2 regions of the Kineococcus sp. R86509 genome follow, and region 1 is predicted to be linked to the other one. Evidence: riboswitches for the same ligand, from Rfam matches in the RefSeq annotation. Region 1 holds a riboswitch; the other holds the start of a gene.
What was found. Region 1 has a riboswitch for glycine ahead of gcvP (aminomethyl-transferring glycine dehydrogenase). Riboswitches for the same ligand answer to the same signal wherever they lie in the genome.
Positions count from the first base shown of each region.

Region 1 (7,074 bases):
CGCGTGGGCTCTTCCGGCCCACCCAGCCCAGCGCGCCGGACCCCACCACGACGACCAGCACCCCGAGCGGCACCAGCGCGGAGTGCTCGACCAGCAACGTCGGCAACCAGCCCACACCGCTCCCCTACCTCTGGTCGAGCCGCTCCTGATGCACGGAGGGCGGTCCGGGCGGGACAGGTGCGCCGGATGTCCGAAGTGAGCGCCGGTGCACCCAGACCAACGAGGTGCACCCGCTCGCGCGAACGGAGTATCCGGCGCACCTGTCCCGCGCGGTCCGCCCGCCCCGACCCCGCGGGCTTGAGACCTCAGTACTCAGACAGCGGCGGGCAGGAGCAGACGAGGTTCCGGTCGCCGGCGGCTCCGTCGATGCGGCGGACGGGGGGCCAGTACTTCGAGCGGGGGTTCATCCCGTTGGGGTACACCGCTTCCTCGCGGGAGTAGGGGTGGTTCCACTCCCCGACGAGGGACACCGCGGTGTGCGGGGCGTGGCGCAGCGGCGATTCCTCGACGGCCCAGCGCCCGTCGGCGATGTCCTGGACCTCGGCGGCGATGGCGAGCATCGCGTCGCAGAACCGGTCGAGTTCGGCGAGGTCCTCGCTCTCGGTGGGTTCCACCATGAGGGTCCCGACGACGGGGAACGACATCGTCGGGGCGTGGAACCCGTGGTCGATGAGGCGCTTGGCGACGTCGTCGACGGTCACACCGGTGGCCTTGGTCATCGGGCGCAGGTCGAGGATGCACTCGTGGGCGACGAGCCCGCCGGGACCGCGGTAGAGGACGGGGAAGGCCTCCTGCAGCCGGGTGGCGACGTAGTTGGCGGAGAGCACGGCCTGGACGGTCGCGGCGCGCAGCCCGTCGGGGCCCATGAGGCGCAGGTAGGCCCACGGGATGGGCAGGATCCCGGCGGAACCGTACGGGGCGGCGGAGACCATCCCGACCCCGTCGCCGTCGGGGGCGGTGGAGGGCAGGAACGGGGCGAGGTGGGAGCGGACCGCGACGGGTCCGACGCCGGGGCCGCCGCCGCCGTGGGGGATGCAGAACGTCTTGTGCAGGTTCAGGTGGGAGACGTCGGCCCCGAACTTGCCGGGCCGGGCGAGGCCGACGAGGGCGTTGAGGTTCGCGCCGTCGACGTAGACCTGGCCGCCGGCGTCGTGGACGAGCCCGCAGACCTCGCGGATGGACTCCTCGTAGACGCCGTGGGTCGAGGGGTAGGTGACCATCAGCGCGGCGAGGTCGTCGGCGTGCTCGGCGACCTTGGCGCGCAGGTCGTCGAGGTCGACGTTGCCCGCGTCGTCGCAGCGGACGACGACGACCTTCAGCCCGGCCATCACGGCACTGGCGGCGTTGGTGCCGTGGGCGGAGGAGGGGATGAGGCAGATCGTGCGCTCACCGTGGCCCTGGGCGAGGTGGTAGGCGCGGATCGCCAGCAGTCCGGCGAACTCGCCCTGGGACCCGGCGTTGGGCTGCAACGAGACGGCGTCGTAGCCGGTGACCTCGGCGAGCCAGCCTTCGAGGTCGGCGGCGAGTTCGGCGGTGCCGGCGAGCTGGTCGGCCGGGGCGTAGGGGTGCAGGTCGGCGAACTCGGGCCAGGAGATCGGCTCGAGTTCGGTGGTCGCGTTGAGCTTCATGGTGCAGGAGCCCAGCGGGATCGCGCCGCGGTCGAGGGCGTAGTCGGCGTCGGAGAGGGTGCGCAGGTAGCGCAGCATCGCCGTCTCGGAGCGGTGCCGCTCGAAGACGGGGTGGGTCAGGAACTCGCTGGTGCGACGCAGCGCGGTGGGCAGCGCCGCCTCGGCGGTCGCCTCCGTCGGGGCCAGGCCGAAACCGGTCAGCGCCGCGGCGACGTGCGCCTCGGAGGTGGTCTCGTCGACGGTCAGGCCGACGTGGTCGGCGTCGACGAGGCGCAGGTTCACCCCCGCCTCGAGCGCGGCGCTGACCACGGCCTGCGCGCGGCCGGGCACGCGGGCCAGGACGGTGTCGAAGAACGCCTCGTGCACGACCTCGACCCCGCCGGCGCGCAGGGCGTCGGCGAGCGCGGCGGCGCGGCGCGCGACCTGGGAGGCGATGGCGCGCAGACCCTCCGGGCCGTGCCAGACGGCGTAGCAGCCGGCCATCACGGCCAGCAGGACCTGGGCGGTGCAGATGTTGGAGGTCGCCTTGTCGCGGCGGATGTGCTGTTCGCGGGTCTGCAGGGCGAGGCGGTACGCGCGGTTGCCGTCGGCGTCGACGGAGACGCCGACGAGGCGCCCGGGGAGGGAGCGTTCGAGGCCCTTGCGGACGGCCATGTAGGCGGCGTGCGGGCCACCGGCACCCATCGGGACGCCGAAGCGCTGGCTGGAACCGACGGCGACGTCGACGCCGAACTCCCCCGGCGCGACGAGCAGCGTCAGCGCCAGCAGGTCGGCCGCGGTGATCGCGATCGCACCGCGGGCGTGGGCATCGGCGACGACGGCGGCGAGGTCGCGGACCCGGCCGGAGGTCCCCGGGTACTGCAGGAGCACCCCGAACACCCCGCGCTCGCCCACCACGGCCAGCGGGTCCGCGGCGTCGAGGTCGACGCTCACGAGGTCGACGCCCAGCGGCACGGCGCGGGTGCGCAGCACGGCGAGGGTCTGCGGGAGGACGTCGGCGTCGACGGCGAACACGGCCCCGGCGGGGGCCTTGGAGGTCCGTCGGGCCAGGGTCATGGCCTCGGCCGCGGCGGTCGCCTCGTCGAGCAGGGAGGCGTTGGCGACGTCGAGGGCGGTGAGGTCGGTGACGGCGGTCTGGAAGTTCAGCAGCGCCTCGAGGCGGCCCTGGGAGATCTCGGGCTGGTACGGCGTGTACGCCGTGTACCAGGACGGGTCCTCGAGGACGTTGCGACGCACGACGGCCGGGGTGCGGGTGCCGAAGTAGCCGAGGCCGATCATCGAGGGGACGACCCGGTTGCGTCCGGCGAGCGCGCGCAGGGCCGCGGTGACGGCGGTCTCGTCGAGGGCCTCGGGCAGGTCGAGGACGCCGTCGCGGATCCCGGCGGGGACGGCGCGGTCGACGAGTTCCTCGGTGGAGGAGAGGCCGACGACCTCGAGCATCCGGGCGACGTCGGCGGCGTCGGGGCCGATGTGGCGGGCGCTGAACGGCAGGGCGGCGGGTTCCGGGGAGAACTCGGGCAGGTCGCTGCGGACGGGCGTGGGTGAGGTCATGGGACGCTCCGGAGGTCGCTGAGGGCAGGTACCTCCCCGTCTGTCACCCACCCGCGCGGGCGCGGACGTGCTTCAGAGCGGCCTGATCTCGCGTGGTCCTTCCGCCTGAGAGGTTCCGGGGATGTTGCCCCTTCGGCGCCGCGGTCGGACTCTTCCCCGACCAGGGTCTCTCCCACACGAGCTGAACGGCCTGCCGCCATCCTACGGGACGGGATCCCGGATCCCGGGAAGATAGGTTGACCGTCGTGATCACCCTCGCCGTCTGCAGTGCCAAGGGTGGGGTCGGCAAGACGTCCGTCGTCCTCGGGCTGGCCTCGGCCGCCCTCCACCGCGGGACCAGCACCCTCGTCGTCGACCTCGACCCGCAGGCGGACGCCACGTCCGGCCTCGACGTCAGCGCCCACCGCGACCACGACGTCGCCGCCGTGCTGCGGACCCCGAGACGTCGTGTCGCCGAGGACGCCGTCGCGCCCAGCGGGTGGGTCGACGACCACCCGGGACTGCTCGACGTCCTCACCGGTTCCGCGGCCTCCGCGGGTCTGGACACCCCCGGGGCCGACGAGGAGACGCTGAAGTCGCTGCGCCGGGCCCTGGGCAAGCTCGACGACCACGACCTCGCCCTGCTGGACACCCCGCCCTCGCTCAACGGGCTGACGCGTTCGGCGTGGCGCGCGGCGGACGCCGTGCTCGTGGTCTCCGACGCCAGCCGCTTCTCCGTGGCGGCGGTCGACCGCACGATCCGGGAGGTCCGTGCCCTGCGCAGCTCCCCGGAGGTCGTCGGGGTCCTGGTCAACCGCTACACCCAGCGCTCGGGGGAACAGCGCTTCCGCTACGAGGAACTGCAGGCCATGTTCGGCGACCTGGTGCTGGAACCGCTGCCGGACCGGGTGGCCGTGCCGCAGTCGCAGGGAGCGGGGGTTCCGCTGCACTCGTTGCGGGCCAAGGCGGCGAAGACCGTCGCGGAGCAGTTCGACGTGGTGCTGGACCGGATCCTCCGCACGACGTAGGGAACCGGGCGGGGTCGTACCGCGTCCGAGGTGCGGGAACGCCGACGAACGCCTAGTTTCTAGCAAGTCGGTCTACCCGGGTTCGTCCCCGCTGGTGCCGCCCGTTCTTCCCCGCGCTCTTCGCGGGCCCTAGGAGGTTCCGTGACGCCCAACACACCCCTCGACCGTCTCCGCGTGGTCCGCGCCGTCCGCGGAGCGGCGGTTGCGACCGCAGCGCCGCACGTGCCCGCTCCGGACCCGGAGGCCGACCGGATCACCGGCATCGTCACGCGGTTGCGCGCCCAGTGGACGCGTTGCGGGGCGGACATCGCCAGCCACCTGCGCCCCGGGGTCGGCGAGGCGCACCTCGACGCGGTGGAACGCCAGATGGGCCTGCTGATCCCTCGCGGTGCCCGGGCCTGGTGGCGCGCGGTCGACGGTGTCGATCCCGTCCGCACCACCTTCCGCACGAGCGCTCCGACGGTGGGGCCCGGTGGCTGGGTTCCTCTGACCCTGGAAGAGGCCGTGCGTCGCGCGAGCGGCCAGGGTCCCGGCCTCACCGCCCCGCCGGCCCTGCTGCCCCTCTTCGCCCGCGACGAGGAACTCATCGCCGTGCGCCTGGGCTCCAGCCGCTCCGTCGTCGAGCAGATCGTGCTGGCCGAGGACGGCGAGGGCTACCAGCACTCCTGGCGCGTCGGTCTCGACGAGCTGCTGAGCACCTGGGCCGACTCCCTGCTCGCCGCGGTGCACTGGCTGCCCGACGCCCACGACTGGGTGACCGACCCCTTCGCCCTGCAGGCCCTCCCCCGCGCCGAGCTCCTCGACTAGTCCCCACCCCACGCACGACGAAGGCCGCGACCTCGCTGGGAAACCCAGCGGGATCGCGGCCTTCGTCGTGCGTGGGGTGGGGCTAACCGGCTTCGCGGGCGGCGCGACGCTTGGACAGCTCGTCGGCCAGCACCATGGCGCTCTGACCGGGCTCGCGATCGGCGGGACGTTCGCTCGGCAGCGAGGCCAGCTCCCCCTCGACCTCGCGCCATACGCGGCCCACGGCGATGCCGAAGACGCCTTGACCGCCTTGGACGAGATCTATCACTTCATCGGCCGAGGTGCACTCGTAGACGCTGGCGCCGTCGGACATGAGGGTGATCTGGGCGAGGTCGTCGACGCCACGCTCACGCAGGTGGGTGACCGCCGAACGGATCTGGTGCAGCGAGACGCCGGTGTCCAGCAGTCGCTTGACGACCTTCAGGACCAGGATGTCGCGGAACCCGTAGAGACGCTGCGAGCCGGAGCCGGAGGCACCGCGCACACCCGGTTCGACCAGGCCGGTGCGGGCCCAGTAGTCGAGCTGGCGGTAGGTGATGCCGGCGGCCTTGCAGGCCGTCTGACCGCGGTAGCCGACCTCTTCGTCCAGGTCGGGGAGGTCCTCGGCGAACAGCAGACCCTGCGCACGAACTGGTGGGGTCGACTTCCGCGACGACCCTGCGACTGCATCGCCACTGCTCACGCCGGCCTCCTCGTCATCGCCACCCGTCGAAGACCGACCGGAAGCGTTCTGCATACTGACCGTAGAAGAGCACCCCCGGAGCGTCAACGAGGCGCGCGGCGCGCCGCAGACCGTGACCTTTCCGTGACCCGGGAGAACCCGGGTTCAGGCCTCGCCCGAATCGGCTTCGAAGTCCTCGGGCGAGATGTGGTCGAGGAACTCGCGGAACTTCTCCACCTCGTCCTCGTCCTCGTCCGGCACCGGGACGCCCCCGGAGTCGAGCACCTGGTCGGCGCTCACGATGGGGCAGCCCACGCGCAGGGCGAGGGCGATCGCGTCGGACGTCCGCGAGCTGACCGTGAGGCCACCGTCGAAGACGAGTTCCGCGAAGTAGACGTTGTCCTTGACCGCCACGATCCGGACCTCTTCCAGACGTCGGCCGACGGCCTCGATGACGTCCTTGAGCAGGTCGTGGGTCAGCGGACGGGGCGGGACCACACCCTGCTGGGCGAAGGCGATGGCACTCGCCTCGGGGGCCCCGATCCAGATGGGCAGGTACCGGTCGCCGTCCCGTTCGCGCAGCAGCACGATCGGGTTGTTGGAAGGCATCTCGACTCTGACGCCGATGACATCGAGCGCGCGCACCCGATCACCGTACCCCGGCGTCGGCTCAGCGCGCGCCGCGGCCGAGCGCGCCGGCGACGAGCGCGGTGTGCAGTCGCAGGCAGGCCGCCGCGATCTCCCGCACGACCTGGTCGGCGCGGTCGACGGACTCCCCACCGCCTCGCTGCCCGAGGCGCTGCAGCGGCGCGGCGACCTGTTCCGCGAGGGCGATCTCACGGTCGGCGGCGGTGCGGAACATCCGCAGGTGCCGGGCCTCGATGCCGTGCGCCGCCAGCGAGGCCGCGGCGCGCAGCACCTCCAGGGCCTCACCGTCGTACCACGGGCCCCCGGGAGCGGGCGAGAGCACGCCGAACCCCTCGAGCGCGTCGAGGAGCTCGGCGTCGACGCCGGACTCGCGCAGGATCTCCAGCCGGGTCAGCCGGAGGTTGGCGGCGTGGCCGTCGAACCGGTCGGCCCCCGGGACGCTGCCCGCCGCGACGACCTCGGGGACGCGCGGTGCCGCCCCGGGCTGTTCCGGCGGCTCGAGGCCGCGGTCCATGGCCTCGAGGTTCTCCCGGATGACCTTCAGCGGCAGGTAGTGGTCGCGTTGGGCGGAGAGCACGTACCGCAACCGGTCGACGTCGTCGGAGGAGAACTTGCGGTACCCCGCGGGGGTCCGGCCCGGTTCGACGAGGCCCTGCTCCTCGAGGAAGCGGATCTTGGAGATGCTGACGTCGGAGAAGTCCGGCGTGAGGATCGCGAGGACCTCGCCGATCGTCATCCTGGGCAGACTCGGGTCCAGGGACCGCGCCCCGGC
Region 1 is NZ_JAXHCE010000001.1:504,105-511,178, forward strand. Features, by position in the region: gene SJY07_RS02480 (VanZ family protein) at 1-115, opposite strand, end outside; gene gcvP (aminomethyl-transferring glycine dehydrogenase) at 306-3,179, opposite strand; glycine riboswitch at 3,263-3,364, opposite strand; gene SJY07_RS02490 (ParA family protein) at 3,425-4,186, shown strand; gene SJY07_RS02495 (hypothetical protein) at 4,328-4,993, shown strand; gene SJY07_RS02500 (MerR family transcriptional regulator) at 5,076-5,675, opposite strand; gene SJY07_RS02505 (bifunctional nuclease family protein) at 5,820-6,299, opposite strand; gene SJY07_RS02510 (MerR family transcriptional regulator) at 6,325-7,038, opposite strand.

Region 2 (7,074 bases), 3.0 Mb from region 1:
AAGTCGCTCTGCCCGTGCCCGACGCCGCCGAAGTCCATCGGGAGCCCACCTGCGACGTAGGGGTGCTCGGGGCCGACGAGGACCTGACGGTAGCCGTTGACCACGCCGGGCGCGGTCGAGTCGGCGATGGTGAACTCACCGGTGCGGTTGAGGTCGAAGGCCCCCGCGCCGTGCTCGGTGAAGATCTCGAAACCCAGTCCGTTGGGCAGGCCGTGCGCGATGCGCGAGACCGAGAACGTCCCGGTCGCTCCGTTCGTGAAGGTCGCAGTGAACGTCGCCAGGTCCTCGTTCTCGACGTCCTCGAACTCGGCGCTCACCTCGGACAGGGCGTGCCCGACGACGGCGCCGACCGGTTTCGGCCGGCGCGTCGTCACCTGCGAGAACACCGTCCCCCGCACCGACTCCAGCGGCCCGCAGAAGTACTCACCGAGGTCGACCAGGTGGCTGCCGATGTCTGCGAGCGCCCCCGACCCCAGACCGCCCTGGTAGCGCCAGCTGATGGGGGCGTTCGGGTTGGCCGCGTAGTCGCACCAGTAGTGGCCGTTGAAGTGGCGGACGGTCCCGAGGTGACCGTTCAGCACCTGCTCGCGCAGGGCGTTGATCGCGGGGGAGCGGCGGAAGGTGAAACCCACCGCGGCGACGAGGTCCGGGTGCTGGGCGGCGGCCGCGACCATCGCCTCCGCGTCGGTGACCGAGGGGGCCAGCGGCTTCTCGCAGAGGACGTGCTTGCCCGCGGCCAGCAGACCCTCGACGATCTCGCGGTGCAGGTGGTTGGCGACGACGACGCTGACGGCGTCGACGTCGTCGGCCTCGGCCACGGCCTGCCAGGACGTCTCGGCGCGCTCGTAGCCGTAGCGCTGCGCCGCGGCCACGGCGAACGGTTCGTGGGCGTCGGCGACGGCGACCAGGCGGACCGGCGGCAGGCCCTCGCCGTAGGAACCACCCGCGAGGGTGGAGGCGGCGCGGTAGCCGGCGAGGTGGGCGCGGCCGGCCATCCCGGCGCCGATCACGGCGACGCCGATCGGGCGGGTGGGGGAGGTGGGGGGCATCGGGCGGGCCTCTCGGGAGGGTCGCGGGTCGGCACCGGCACTGGTGCGACGTAATTTTCAAACCGGTTTGAACGACTGCCGCTAGAATCGGTTCGACCGTCCGCCGTTGTCAAGCGGGCCAGGGAGGGAGTCCGGTGTCCGCTCGACCCACGATCAAGGACGTCGCGGCCCGGGCCGGGGTGTCGAAGGGCATGGTGTCCCTCGCCCTGCGGGGGGCGCCGGGGCCCAGCGCCGAGACGGCCGCCCGCGTGCTGCGGGCGGCCGCCGACCTCGGGTACCGCGCCGACCGCGCGGCGAGCAGCCTCGCGCTGCGGCGCACCCGCCTGCTCGGGATCACCGTGGCCGTCCGCAACGCCTTCCACGCCGAGCTCGTCGAGGAGCTGCAGGACGCCGCGGAGGAGGCCGGCTACGACGTCGTGCTCGCCGCGGTGACCCGCACGCGGGGGGAGCGGGCGGCGATCGAGACCCTGCTCGACTCCCGCTGCGAGGCGCTGCTGCTGCTCGGGCCGGAACTGCCCGGTGCGGAGCTGATGGAGCTGCGGCGACGCGTGCCCGTCGTGGTCCTGGGACGGCGCCCGCGCCTCGCGGACCCCGGGTCGCCAGGGCCCGACGTCGTGCGCGCCTCCGACGAGGTCGGGACGCGGCTGCTGGTCGAGCACCTGGTCGGCCTGGGCCACCGGGACCTGCTGCACGTCTCGGGCGGCGCGGGGGACATCGCCGCCGACCGCCGCGCCGGGTTCGAGGCCGCCGTCGCGACCGCCGGGGTGCGCGGGCGGGTCGTGGAGGGGACCTTCGACGAGGAGGGCGGGGCCGCCGCCACCCGGCGGGTGCTGGGTGGGGGGTGGACGGGGACGGCGGTGGTGGCCGCCAGCGACCGGATCGCGCTCGGCGTCCTCGACGTCCTCCTGCGGGACGGGATCGCGGTCCCCGGGCGGGTGTCGGTGACCGGCTACGACGACAGCCTCCTGGCCCGGCTGGGGCACGTGCGGCTGACGTCGGTGAGCCAGGACGCGGCCGGGCAGGCGGCGTGCGCGGTGCGGGCGGCCGTGCAGCGCCTGGACGGCGAGGACGATCCGGGCCCCGCCGACGTCGTCCTCGTCCCGCGGCTGGTGGTGCGGGACACGACCGGTCCAGTCATGTCAGAATGACAGGACAAATTATCCGGAGGTTCTCGTGCCCCTGCCCCGCTTCGACCTCGTCGCCGGCCGTCGCCCCGACGAGGTCGCCACCCTGCTCGACGCCGCCCACGCCGCCGTGGTCGAGGCGTTCGGCGTCCCCGACGGCGACCGGTACCAGGTCGTCCACCAGCACCCCGAGGGCGAGCTCGTCGTCCACGACACCGGCCTCGGCATCGAGCGCACCCGCGACGTCGTCGTGCTGCAGGTGACCAGCCGCCCCCGCCCGCGTGCGCAGAAGGAGGCGTTCTACCGTCTGCTCGTCGAGCAGCTGCGCACCCGCTGCGGGACCGCACCCTCCGACGTCGTCGTCTCGGTCGTGGAGAACTCCGACGCCGACTGGTCCTTCGGTCACGGCCGCGCCCAGTTCCTCACCGGGGAGCTCTGACCCGGCGCGGCGGGACGCGGCGGCGCTGGTCCCCGGGGGCGGTCGTGTGCCACGCTGACGGCCAGCACAACTGAACACACGGCCGCTTCCCCCGGGCGGGAGAGCCCCACCGGTCCCACCGGTGGGCACCGAAGGAGCAACCACCCCGGAACCTCTCAGGTCCACGTACCGCCACGGGCAGGCCGCTCTGGAAAGCAGGACCCCTGGGTCCTCACCGACGGGGAAAGCCCTGCCCCGCAGGGTGAAGCTCTCAGGTTCCGCGACAGAGGGGGTCCAGCACGTGACCGCACCGCGCGGTCGCGACGAGAGGAGCCCGGTGAACACCCAGGTCAGCAGCGCGACGGTCAGCCCGACGAGCACGCCCCTCGCCGACGTCCATGCGGCGCTCGGCGCCTCCTTCACCGACTTCGCCGGCTGGCAGATGCCGCTGCGCTACGCCTCCGACCTCGCCGAGCACAAGGCCGTCCGCGAGCGCGCCGGGGTCTTCGACCTCTCGCACATGGGGGAGATCCGGGTCACCGGCCCCGAGGCGGGAGCGGCGCTGGACGCGGCCCTCGTCGGGCGGGCCTCGACCATGCCGATCGGCCGGGCGGCCTACGGGATGCTCGTCGACCACGAGGGCGGGATCGTCGACGACCTCGTGACCTACCGCCTCGGCGAGCAGGAGTTCCTCGTCGTCGCCAACGCCGCGAACGTCGAACCCGTCGTCGTGGCCATCGCCGACCGGTGTCGCCCCTTCGACGTCCACGTCGCCGACGAGACCGCCCGCTGGGCCCTCGTCGCGGTGCAGGGGCCGGCGTCGGTGGCGATCCTCGGACCCCTCGTGGACGTCGACCTCGACGTGCTCGGCTACTACCGCAGCGCGTCCGCCACCCTGCTGGGCGTCCCCGTGCTGCTCGCGCGCACCGGGTACACCGGGGAGGACGGTTTCGAGGTGTTCGCCCCGGTCGAGCACGCGGTCACCGTCTGGGACGCGCTGCTGTCCGCGGCCCGCGAGCACGGTGGGGTCCCCGCCGGGCTGGCCTGCCGGGACACCCTGCGCCTGGAGGCGGGGATGCCGCTCTACGGCCACGAACTGACCCGCGAGACCAGCCCGTTCGCCGCCGGCCTCGGCCGCGTCGTGAAGCTGGACAAGGACCCGGGACCGGTCGGGCTCGAGGCGCTGCGACGACTCGCCGAGGTCGCACCCGCCCGGGTGCTGGTCGGCCTGAAGGGATCGGGGCGCCGGGCTCCCCGTGCCGGCTACGCCGTCGTCGCCGACGGGAACCCGGTCGGAGAGGTCACCAGTGGCGCGTTGTCGCCCACGCTCGGCTACCCCGTCGCGATGGCCTACGTCGACGCCGCGCTCTCCGCCCCCGGCACCGCGCTGGCCGTCGACGTCCGCGGTTCCGAACTGCCCGTCGAGGTCGTCGCGCTGCCCTTCTACCGTCGGGAGCGCTGAGTCGTGAGCGCTCCGCTGTCCGTCTTCGACATGTTCTCCATCGGCATCGGCCCGTCGAGCTCGCACACGGTCGGCCCGATGCGCGCCGCCCTCGCCTTCGCCGAGCACCTCGAGGGAACCGCCGCGCTGGAACGGGTCGTCTCCGTCACCATCGACCTCTACGGATCGCTGGGGGCCACCGGGCGCGGACACGGCACCGACCGGGCCGTCGTCCTGGGACTGCTCGGTGAACGGCCCGAACTCATCGACCCCGACGCCGTGGCCGGGCTCCTCGACGAGATCCGGCGCAGCGGTGAACTGCGGGTCCTCGGCCGGCACGGGGTGGGTTTCGACCTCGACGGCGACGTCCGCCTGATCGGCCGGACCTCGCTGCCCGCCCACCCCAACGGCATGGTGTTCACGGCCCGCGACGCCGCCGGTGACGTCGTCGCCGAACGGACGTCGTACTCCGTCGGTGGGGGTTTCGTCCGCGACCACCCGCTGGACGCGAGCGAACCCGTCGTAGGGACCGGGGCGGGGTTGCCGCACGGTTTCCGCAGTGCCCAGGAACTCCTCGACCACTGCCGCTCGACCGGCCTCGGGGTCGCGGACCTGGTGCGCCGCAACGAGGAGAGCCTCCGCTCCGGGAACGACGTGGACTCCGGGCTGCTGGACATCTTCGCCGCCATGGCGGCCTGCGTCGACCACGGCCTCGTCACCGACGGAACCCTCCCCGGCGGGCTCGGCGTCCGCCGCCGCGCCCCGCGCCTGCACCGCGAACTCCTCTCCGAGGAGGGGAACACCGCCGCCGACGTCCTGCACGCGATGGACTGGGTCAGCCTCTTCGCGCTCGCGGTGAACGAGGAGAACGCCGCCGGCGGCCGGGTCGTCACGGCCCCGACGAACGGCGCCGCGGGCATCGTCCCCGCCGTGCTGCACTTCTACCGCCGTTTCGTCCGCGGCGCCGACGACGCCGGGACGGTCCGGTTCCTGCTGGCGGCCGGGGGGATCGGGATCATCCTCAAGGAGACGGGTTCCATCTCCGGCGCCGAGGTCGGGTGCCAGGGCGAGGTGGGTTCGGCCAGCGCGATGGCGGCCGCCGGTCTCGCCGAGGTCCTCGGGGGAACGCCCGAACAGGTGGAGAACGCCGCCGAGATCGCCGTCGAGCACCACCTGGGCCTCACCTGCGACCCCGTCGGCGGGCTCGTCCAGATCCCCTGCATCGAACGCAACGCCGTCGGCGCGACCACCGCGATCCACGCGGCCCGCACCGCAATGCGCGGCGACGGCAGCCACGTCGTGAGCCTGGACACCGCCATCGCGACGATGCGCCAGACCGGTGCCCACATGCGCTCGGAGTACAAGGAGACGTCCCTCGGCGGTCTCGCCCTCACCGTCATCGGCCGCCCCACCGTCGGGGTCAACGTCCCCGAGTGCTGACCCCCGGGGCCGGCGCGGAACGGCGGACGTGGCGGTCGACGGCCTCGGCGAAGGCGGTGACGGCCTTGCGCACGGGACGTTCGGGGGAGGGACGCGCGGTCGCCAGCGACAACGTCCAGCTCAGCGGCTCACCCGCGACGGGCTGCTCGTGGCAGCCCGTCCCGACGGGGACCGAACCCGGCACGAACGCCGGGCCGAGACCGGCGGCGACGTAGCGGGGGAACGTCGAGACGTCCGGCACCTCCAGGACCACCCGTCGCGTCGCGCCGACCCGCGCGAACAGCGCGTCGACCTGCAGTCGGTTCGCGAAACCCGGCGGGCCGTCGATCCAGCGGTCCCCCGCGAGGTCCGCCAGTTCCACCGGGGCCGAGGAGGCCAGCGGGTGCCCGGGGGGCAGCAGCAACCGGAAGGCGGTCCGGTCGAGGTGACGCAGCACGACGCTCGCCGGCGGCCGGAACGGCCAGGACAGGAACGCGACGTCCAGCTCGCCGTCGACGAGGGCGCGCAGCAGACCCCGGGAACCGTCGGCGAAGACCCGCATCGACACCGACACCCGGGGGTTCGCCGTCGTGAACCGCTGCAGCAGCAGGGGCAGGTCCACCGGGTGCATCGTCGTCACGACGCCCACGGCCAGCGGCCCGGAGGGTCCACCGTCGGCGTCGAGCACCGCCGAGCGCGCCTCGCAGAGCCCGGCGAGCACCCGTCGGGCCTCCGGCAGCAGGGCCCGGCCCGCGTCGGTGACGACGGCGCGGCGTGACGTGCGGACGAACAGGGCGACGCCCAGGTCCTCCTCCAGCGCCCGCACGACGGTGCTCACCGCGGACTGCGCGGCCCCCAGCCGCCGGGCGGCCGCGCTGATCGTCCCCGCCTCGACGACGGCGAGGAACACCTCCAGCTGACGCAGTTCCACCGCTCTCCCATCGCTGATCCCGATGGATGGTCCCACTGCCCAGCGTTGGAACGGAAGGCTCGATGCCGGCCGGTGCTTGCACGGTCCATGGGATCGAACCGCCGGCACCGTCTCGGCTTCTGGATCGTCGCCTCCGCCTTCGCGACCGCGCTGGCCTTCGCCACCGTGCCGACCCCGCTGTGGGCCCTCTACCGCCAACGCGACGGGCTGCCCACGGTCGTGGTGACCGTCGCCTTCGCGGTCTACGCGGCCGGCGTCGCGATCGCCCTCTTCACCGTCGGGCACCTCTCCGACCACCTGGGCCGGCGCCGCGTCCTGGCCCCCGCCCTCGTGCTCGAGGCCGTCGCCGCGCTCGCCCTCGCGCTCACCCCGAACCTCGCCGTCCTCATCGTCGCCCGGATCGTGACCGGGCTCGCCGTCGGGGCGCTGACCCCCACCGCCACCGCGTACCTCGCCGAGCTCCACGGCCGGACCGCCTCCCGCAGGTCGGGGCTCGGCGCCGTCGTCGCCACCGCCGCCAACCTCGGCGGTCTCGGCCTCGGGGCCCTCGTCGCCGGGTTGCTCGTCGGCCACCTCGGGGACCCGCTGCGGGTCCCGCACGAGGTCTTCCTCGTCCTGCTGCTGCTCGCCGCCGCGGCCGTCGCGCTGCTCGTCCCCGAGACCGTCGAGCGCGAGCACCGGCCCTACCGCGT
Region 2 is NZ_JAXHCE010000001.1:3,482,708-3,489,781, forward strand. Features, by position in the region: gene SJY07_RS16975 (Gfo/Idh/MocA family oxidoreductase) at 1-1,049, opposite strand, end outside; gene SJY07_RS16980 (LacI family DNA-binding transcriptional regulator) at 1,184-2,197, shown strand; gene SJY07_RS16985 (tautomerase family protein) at 2,223-2,612, shown strand; glycine riboswitch at 2,699-2,793, shown strand; gene gcvT (glycine cleavage system aminomethyltransferase GcvT) at 2,929-4,053, shown strand; gene SJY07_RS16995 (L-serine ammonia-lyase) at 4,084-5,472, shown strand; gene SJY07_RS17000 (LysR family transcriptional regulator) at 5,453-6,382, opposite strand; gene SJY07_RS17005 (MFS transporter) at 6,470-7,074, shown strand, end outside.
Region 2: linked by a shared signal. The riboswitch ahead of gcvT (glycine cleavage system aminomethyltransferase GcvT) and the one ahead of gcvP (aminomethyl-transferring glycine dehydrogenase) in region 1 are both predicted to bind glycine.